Regions from separate parts of the Vibrio apostichopi genome, predicted to be linked through region 2. Evidence: riboswitches for the same ligand, from Rfam matches in the RefSeq annotation. Region 2 holds a riboswitch; the other holds the start of a gene.
The links. A riboswitch is a leader RNA that binds a small molecule or an ion and turns the genes downstream of it on or off. The one in region 2 is predicted to bind cyclic di-GMP.
Positions count from the first base shown of each region.

Region 1: it holds a riboswitch for cyclic di-GMP, as region 2 does, so the genes downstream of both, QUF19_RS11085 (TfoX/Sxy family DNA transformation protein) here and gbpA (N-acetylglucosamine-binding protein GbpA) in region 2, are expected to answer to the same signal.

Region 1 covers NZ_AP028067.1:2,493,335-2,497,963, forward strand. Annotated here, with positions in the region: gene torD (molecular chaperone TorD) at 1-564, shown strand, start outside; gene purR (HTH-type transcriptional repressor PurR) at 882-1,886, shown strand; cyclic di-GMP riboswitch class I at 2,057-2,142, shown strand; gene QUF19_RS11085 (TfoX/Sxy family DNA transformation protein) at 2,270-2,860, shown strand; partial or broken gene QUF19_RS11090 (IS3 family transposase) at 2,976-3,940, shown strand; gene istA (IS21 family transposase) at 4,149-4,629, shown strand, end outside.
Region 2 covers NZ_AP028068.1:130,736-135,364, forward strand. Annotated here, with positions in the region: gene aroG (3-deoxy-7-phosphoheptulonate synthase AroG) at 1-406, opposite strand, end outside; gene QUF19_RS17710 (DUF3820 family protein) at 718-933, opposite strand; gene QUF19_RS17715 (DUF3313 domain-containing protein) at 946-1,617, opposite strand; gene QUF19_RS17720 (transcriptional regulator) at 1,717-2,070, opposite strand; cyclic di-GMP riboswitch class I at 2,393-2,482, shown strand; gene gbpA (N-acetylglucosamine-binding protein GbpA) at 2,555-4,021, shown strand; gene cyoE (heme o synthase) at 4,132-4,629, opposite strand, start outside.

The DNA.
Region 1 (4,629 bases), on a different replicon from region 2:
GAAGAACTCGATCACTACCACTCTGTTGAGATTCGTTCTTTTCTGACTGGTTTAGGCGAAAACGAAACACTTAAGCCTGCGATTGATAAACTGGTAGACGCATTGAACCGTCTACAAACACGTGAAGATGCCCAACTAGAACTGTCTGCTGACTTCTGCGATCTATTCTTAAAGACAGATAAACATGGTGCTCTACCTTACGCTTCAATGTATATCGGCGAAACGGGTCTGTTAAACGACAAGCCAGCCAAAGACATGGAAGACATCATGGCTAAGCACAACTTGGTGGTAAACCAAGATCTAAAAGAACCAGCCGACCACATTGCTATCGAACTTGATTTCCTTGGTAATCTCATCATCCGTTCAAATGAAACTGAGCTTGAAGAAGAATTAGAAAAATCGTTCGCTGTTCAACAACAGTTTATTGAACAACAACTTCTTACTTGGGTACCAAAGTTCAACGCTAGATGTCGTGAGATCGATTCATTCGGTTTCTATGCATCGGTTGCCTCTCTTCTCGTTGCCTTCTGTAATCTGGACACTCAGTATTTAGCGGGTGAATAAGATTCGCTGATGATTAAGTAAACAAATTCAATAAAATGTGACAATTCACCCAGATTTCTGGGTGAATTTTATTGCGAGTAATTTCTAGTCAGTCTAAAATTGTGACCGCAAACGATAAAATATGAAACATTCACGAAATGCTATGCTTATTTAAGTTCAGAGCATTTCGGTGTTAAGACAAGCCGCTCAATAGCGGTTTTTTGTTTTTTAGCACTTTAATACCCCAAAGAGCCCTACAAATTTAAGCTCTTAGTTAGGTAGCTTAACGGCTACTTTATTCCGTACTTTGGGAAAGTAGCTTCTAATAGGATAAAACCATGGCCACGATAAAAGATGTCGCTCGCTTAGCAGGCGTATCAACTACCACCGTTTCTCACGTAATCAACAAAACGCGTTTTGTTGCAGAAGCGACTCAAGAGAAAGTAAACAAAGCCGTTGACGAATTAAACTACGCGCCAAGTGCTGTTGCTCGTAGCTTGAAATGCAATTCAACACGCACTATCGGCATGCTAGTGACTCAATCAACAAACCTCTTCTTCTCTGAAGTGATCGATGGTGTTGAAAGCTACTGCTACCGTCAAGGTTACACTTTGATTCTGTGTAACACGGGTGGTATCTATGAGAAGCAACGTGACTACATTCGAATGCTTGCAGAAAAACGTGTAGATGGCATCTTGGTTATGTGTTCTGACTTAACAGAAGAACTTCGTGGCATGTTAGATCGCCATGCAGATATCCCAAAAGTTGTCATGGATTGGGGGCCTGAAACCTCTCAGGCTGATAAAATCATCGATAACTCTGAAGAAGGCGGCTACCTAGCAACTAAGTACCTGCTAGAACGTGGTCACACAAAGATTGCTTGTTTAAGTGGCCACTTAGACAAAGCAGCATGTGTAGAACGCATCGCGGGTTACAAACGCGCACTCAATGAAGCGAAGGTCACAACCGACGAAAAGCTCATCATTGAAGGTAACTTTGAGTGTGATACCGCTGTACTTGCGGCTGATAAAATTGCTCAGATGGAAGATCGCCCTACCGCTGTGTTCTGTTTTAACGACACAATGGCACTTGGCCTAATGAGTCGCCTGCAACAGCAAGGCATTCGTATTCCTGAAGATATTTCGGTTATCGGTTACGACAACATTGAACTTGCAGAATACTTCTCTCCACCATTGACGACGGTTCACCAACCTAAACGTCGTGTTGGTAAAAATGCATTCGAAATTTTATTGGAACGCATTAAAGATAAAGATCATGAAAAACGTGTCTTCGAAATGCATCCTGAAATTGTTGAACGAAGCACAGTTAAAACGTTAAATTAATTGATAAATCGAGTTTAATTTCATTAAGCGCACCTTTGGGTGCGCTTTTTTTATAAGCAGCCAAAATAAACCCAGTTGCATAACACCAAGATCATTAATTGAAGCAACATCACATTTTGAAATATCAGGTGTGAGCCTCATTCAACAAAAACTTTATTCTATTAAGTCAGTCACGCACAGGGCAAACCACTCGAAAGAGTGAGACGCAAAGCTTCCGGCCTAAACCACTCGTTGGTATGGTAGCGGGGTTACCGATGGCAAAATGCAGTAGTTACTAACAATTTAGTAATTTACGGCTTATTGACAATTTAATTGCAACATTTTGCTAATCTCTCGGACCTGCTTATTTGGTGGCGTAGTTCAAATACACCGAGATAAATAACATGGATAAACCGATACTAAAGGACTCAATGAAATTATTTGAGCCCCTAGGAAAAATAAAATCACGCTCAATGTTTGGTGGATTCGGGCTTTTTGCTGATGACACTATGTTTGCTCTGGTTGTAAATGACCAGCTGCACATAAGAGCGGACAAAGACACAACAAAGCAATTCGAGCAACAAGGGTTTCAACCATACGTCTACAAAAAACGTGGTTTCCCTGTCGTCACTAAGTATTTCGCATTGCCGGAAGGTTTGTGGCAAGACCAAGAAAAAATCTTGCAACTTGCTACGACGTCTCTGGGTTTTGCTAAAGAAGAGAAAGCTGAGCAGTCTTCTGCTAAGCCAACTCGACTAAAGGACCTCCCTAACCTTCGACTGGCTACCGAGCGTATGTTGAAAAAGGCGGGGATCGATTCCGTAGAATGTTTATATGAATCTGGCTCTGTAAACGCATTTAACGCCATCAAGGAATCGCATGCTTCCTCAGTCAGCATTGAGCTGCTTTGGGCGCTTGAAGGTGCGATCAATGGTACTCATTGGTCTGTAATACCGCAGCAACGTCGTGAAGAGCTTATCAGTCGCGTCAATTAATATTGTCAGTTCAAACTATCTACATAACTAAGCCGCATTCTTGCGGCTTTTTTTATAAAAGTTGTACCGTCCTAAATATGGTTGACACATTTCCAACATGAAATTGGAGAGTGTCATGAAAACAACAAGTAGACGTACTCAACGAGATTATTCTCTTGCCTTTAAATTGGCAGTCGTAAGCCAAGTTGAAAAAGGCGAAATGACTTATAAGCAAGCTCAAGAACGTTATGGGATCCAAGGTCGCTCTACCGTTTTAGTTTGGCTTCGCAAACATGGTCAACTAGATTGGTCTAAAGGAACAGAACAATCGAGAGCGTTAGGAGCGACTATGTCAAACTCTTCCTCAACTCAAACCCCAGAGCAACGAATCAAAGAACTCGAGCAGCAATTAGAAGAGACTCAGCTCAAAGCTGAGTTCTTTGAAGCGGTTGTAAAAGTCATGGATCGAGATTTCGGTGTCCGAATCTCAAAGAAGCGCAAGGCCGAGTTATTAAGGAAAAAACGGTCAGAAAGTTGACCGTCACTAAAGCTTGTCACTTCATCGGTATTACACGACAAGCTTTCTACAAGCGCTGTGTTACAGAAATTCATCAGACAAAGAAAGATGAATCAGTACTCGGTTTTGTGAAGGAGCAAAGGATGATGCACCCTCGTATAGGGGCTCGTAAGATCAAGTATTTACTTGCTCAGAATGATATTGAAATCGGTCGAGACCGCTTATTTTCTCTGCTGAGAATGAATCGATTATTAGTGCCGAATCGAAGGGCTTATCATCGAACCACAAACAGTAATCATCGCTTTTACTGCCATCCAAATCGAATCAAAGAAGGCTTAATACCGGAAAGACCAGAGCAATTATGGGTTGCAGATATTACTTATCTAGCAACGCGGTGTGGTAGTACTTATCTCAGTTTAGTGACGGACGCTTACTCAAGAAAAATCGTGGGCTATCACATAGGTGATGATATGAAAGCTCGCACGGTCAAGCAGGCCTTTTTAAACGCGTTGAAAGAGCGGAAGAATACAGGTGAGCTTGTACATCACTCAGATCGAGGTGTTCAATACTGCTCTGTGGAATACTGCATATTTCGGAGCTAGCCGACCGCCTATTTCGGTTTTAATCGACCACCAAATCCGTTTTTAACCGACCACTCATTTCGGTTTTAATCATCCACTTTTCGGTGTGTTTCCGAAATCGATGGTCGATTTACCGAAATAAACCTCTTTTCTCTTTTAAATCAATAGGTTTAACCTGAGTCTTTCATGTTGAGAGCACTAAGGATAAATCATGCCGAAAAAGAGAATGCCAATGAATAAAATTAAGGAAATCTTACGCCTCCGATACGAGTGCAATCTTTCTAATCGACAGATCGCCGCTTGCCTCAATATTGCTCATTCCACTGTATCCCAGCATCTATCCCGATTTAAATCCAGTGGCCTCACGTGGCCACTGGAAGAGACTCATCATGAAAATCAAGTCACCCAAGCTTTGTTTGATGGTCGCTCATCTTCTCAGCATAAAGTGATGCCTGATTTCACTCTCTGCTACTTAGAATTGAAGCGTAAAGGGATGACTAAAGCTTTGCTTTGGGAAGAGTATTGTCATCAGCATCAAGACAAAGCCTATGGCTATACACAGTTCTGCGAACTGTATAGACGTTGGCTAAAGACACAAAAACGCAGTATGCGCCAACTTCACCATGCTGGTGACAAGCTCTTCATTGACTACTGTGGCCCAACGATCCCTGTTGTGAATCCAGATACAGGAG
Region 2 (4,629 bases):
CCATATCAGTTAGGTCAAGCAGAAGCTTACGTCCAAGACGAAGACCGTCATTTAGCTTGAACGTATCGTTCATGTACGGGTCGTTGATTAGGCCTTTCCAACCAACAGTTGTACGTGGTTTTTCAAAGTAAACACGCATTACGATTTCAAGGTTATCGCCTAGTTCGTCGCGTAGTACTTTCAAACGTTTACCATACTCAAGCGCAGCTTCTGTGTCATGAATAGAACATGGGCCAACAATAACAAGCAAGCGGTCGTCGCTTTCTTCTAGAATATTGTGGATCGCTTTGCGGCTTTCAAAGGTTGTAGAAGAAGCAACTTCTGTCGCTGGAAACTTTTCTAAAACAGCAACAGGTGGTAATAACTCTTTTACTTTGTTAATTCTTACATCATCAGTCTGGAACATTGCTTACTTCTTCCTTTTTTCTATCCTTGAGCTGAATGTACGTTGTCTCACGTAACTTTCTATCAGCACTAATCTTCTTGTTCCCTGTAACTTAACTAGTAAAAACTCTAGTTTCAATCACTAATTGAAAATAAACGCAATTTTTTTTGTGTTTTATATTTAAAACACCCTGTATACCATTGTTTACACGCTATCGATTGCGTAATTTATGACAGGTTAAGAACGGTTATACTTCAAGCTTCACCATACATGTAAATTTGCAGAACTTGAAAATAAAAAAGCTCACGTGATTAACATGAGCTTTTAACTAATTACATTCTTTTCAATGGCTTGACAACGCTATCAAGCCCTTCAATTTTTAATGCTAAACACAGCTTGAGTAAGTCACCTAACTCGCCAGAGGGAAAGCCTTTCTTATCAAACCACAGTAAGTATTCCTCCGGCAGATCGATCAATATACGACCAGCGTATTTACCAAATGGCATATGCATTCTAGCAAGTTTAATTAGGTTCTCTTTCTCTAGCATTACAGGCTCTTTCTAGGCTTTTTCTATTCTTTGTAGAGTATCACCTAAACGCTCAACCCAATAGTTGATTGCATCTTTGGCATCATCCAGTGAATCAATCATTGTCGAGAAATCTTTATTGCCGGCTTCACGGTCGATGGCTGCAAACAATGGCGTGCCCTCTTGAGCATCACTTACCAAGAGCTCAACACTGGCGCTTCCCACATTGGTATGCTCACCGGTCGTGACCTTAGATATGGTAGACATCGCAAGGCCAAACGGCAGTACACTACTGGTCACGGCTAAGATGGGGTTGGGTGTTTCAACGTTGCTCAACGCGATACTTAGGCGCAGCGTATTCCCGGTAGGCTCATCGACAATCGTTTTATGGGGCGATATTTTCTCTTCCAAACGCGCAACCATGTGATCAGTGAGTTCCTGAATGTCTTCCTGCTCTAACGACCCCTCTTCTGCCAGTACAAAGATTTGGTCGATCACCACTGAATCATACTCATCGAGTTTGGCTTTCAGGCGTTGTGAATCACGTAACCCTATCCTTGCCCATACTAGATCGACGCCTCCATCAGGACCGGCGCTAAAATCTTCATAGCTGGTGAATTTGGTTGCGGTTTTAATTGGGCCGCCTGCACAACCAAACAAAAAGATGCTGGTTGCAACAAGCAAGAGAAGTTTTAAAGGTGTCATAGCGCACTTCGGTTAAATTTAGGACTCTAAATAAGTATGCCATACCCTATGTGAAAAGGTTGTAGAAAAAAGGGTTAAAACTCAGAGCTATCTCTAAAATTAGTCATGTTGCACAGTGTGGGCATACTCGACAATCACTTGATTACCTTCAATGTAAGCATTTTGAATCTCACCATCCACACTCATTCGGCTTTTCAAATACACCACTTTAGGACCATTCTCTCGACCTTCTTTCAACGACGGGAAGACATTCCTTGGTTCTAAATGAAGTAAACGACAAAAGTGACTAATGAAAGACATCGTTAATGGCGTCTCGCCTCTCAACACTCTAGAGAAATCAAGCTGGTTCATTCCAAGCTTTTTTGAAAACTCCATCTGCGTAATTCGCATTCGCGATTTTTGTGACATCCAAGTTTGATACAGCGCGTCTCTATCTTGTTCTGTGAATTCCATACTGCTTCCTTTATATAACTTATACCAATCAATTGTCCGGCTTTTCATACATGGCGTGTCAGGGTTTGGTTAGTGGAAACCAAAGGTTTGGTTTTGATATGCGCGCAATTGTCGTACAGAACAAAACACAACAGCTAAAATCATTCACAAAAACGATTAGAGCAAATACTTTCTTCATTTATATCAATAATTTATACGTTGACGAACTAAACATATAGCAAGTTAATTTGTATTAAGAATTAAAAGTTCGAGATTAGCATTCCACATTTCAATCGATTGATTCGCATTTATAAAACTGGTTGGCTACATTCCGCTTGCTTAAACGCACTTCTGGCAAACTATTTGAAAGAATAGGACGCAAAGCCACCGGTCTGTCGACAAATATTCTGTCTATGATAGCGGGGCCGCCACTTAATAGGATTTAAGTGTCAATGCATGCCCGAGTGTTCTCTTTTTTGTCGGCCAAATACAGTAAGGACAAATAATGAAACAACTCCCTAAAAAATCACTCATAGCTCTATCACTACTTAGCGTAAGCGGTGCAAGCTTCGGTCACGGTTATGTTTCGGCATACGATAATGGCGTAGCAGAAAGCCGTGTCGCGCTATGTAAATTCCCCGCGAGTGATACACAAGAGAAAAACACCAACTGTGGCGGTATCCAATACGAGCCACAAAGTGTGGAAGGCCCTGAAGGCTTCCCTGAAGTCGGCCCTGCCGATGGAAAGATCGCCAGTGCGCAATCGTCTTTAGCGGCAGCGCTTGACGAGCAGACGGCAGATCGCTGGGTTAAACGTCCTATCAAATCGGGCTCTCAATATTTTGAGTGGACGTTCACAGCGAACCACAAGACTAACGACTGGAAGTACTACATTACTCAACCAGACTGGAATCCAAACCAACCTTTGGCACGCAGTTCTTTTGATTTAACGCCATTCTGTGTTGTTGAAGGCAACATGGAACAACCACCTATGCAAGTAAGCCACTTGTGTAATGTACCGGAACGCGAAGGTTATCACGTGATCCTTGCGGTATGGGATGTGGGTGACACTGCTGCAGCTTTCTACAACGTTATCGACGTGAAATTTGATGGCGACGGCCCTATCATCCCGGATTGGGATCAAGGCGGTCAAATCAACCCAACTCAAGACCTCAACATTGGTGATGCGGTTTACACTCGTGTCTTCGATCAATCTGGTGAGAACGCTTCATACAGTACTGAGCTTGTCATTGAGAGCAACGAGCAAGGCAAAGCAAATAACTGGTCTTACGCGCTTGCGGCTAAGATCAACAAAGAACAAACGCAAATCAAAGCAGGTCAGCTGAACAACCAAGGCGATTTCGCACCCATTTACGGCGCGAACCCTGTGTACCTAAAAGCAGGTTCAGGCTTTAATAGCGTAGAGATCGGTTACAAGATTGATACTCCAGAACCGGATCATGAGCTAGCAGTGACAGGCCTAGAGTCTGAATACATTATTGATGAAAGCCAGCCTACGCAGCTTGATCTGACATTGGCGGCCACTGGCGATATTCAAGCAGAACTGACGGTGTACAACCATCACCGCGAAGCACTTGCCTCTCAGAAATCTGAATTAGCAGACGGACAAGTGGAAGATGTTCAACTAACGTTGTCTAAATCAGAAGCTGGCCACCACATGCTTGTGGTTGTGACGAAAGATGACCAAGGTAACTTAGTGGATCAGAACACGCTTGATTTCCATCTAATGGACGAGCAAACACCTCCACCTGCTGGCGATTACGACTTCGTATTCCCTGAAAGCATTGAGTCTTACACTGCAGGAACTAAAGTGCTGAGCAGCGATGGTAGCGTTTATCAGTGTAAAGAGTTCCCATACTCTGGTTACTGTGTTCAATGGGCACCAACAGCAACTCAGTACGAACCAGGTGTAGGTTCACACTGGCAAGATGCTTGGAACAAAGTGGACTAATTACTAGCCAGTTACTTACTTTCTAGTAGGTAGGTTCTAGTAATCAGCAAAACAAAAACGGATGCCTAGAGCATCCGTTTTCTTATTCTGTAACAGCAGAGCATCAGTTATCAAAGTAGGTAGTGGTCCGCCAACAAAGCGACAAACAAAATCATAAGATGATAAATGGAGAACTTGAATGTCTTCATCGCCATATTAGGCTCGTCACGATACTTAAGTACCCAAGCGTGATAAACAAAACCACCGTTTAACACCAAAGAAGCGCTCAAATATATCCAGCTACTCATACCGACCAACACAGGCAATATACATACGATGCTTAGCAGCAAGGTATAGAGCAGAATCGATGTTTTGGTGTAGGCAATACCATGAGTCACAGGCAACATCGGAATGTTCACCTTAGCGTATTCATCACGACGATGAATCGCCAATGCCCAGAAGTGCGGAGGCGTCCAGATAAAGATGATCATCACCAACAACCAAGCGTTTGAATGCAGTTCATTAGTGACCGCAGTCCAGCCCAATAACGGAGGCATTGCCCCAGCGATTCCTGCAATTACGATGTTTTGCGGCGTAGCCCGCTTCAGGTACATGGTATAAATCACCGC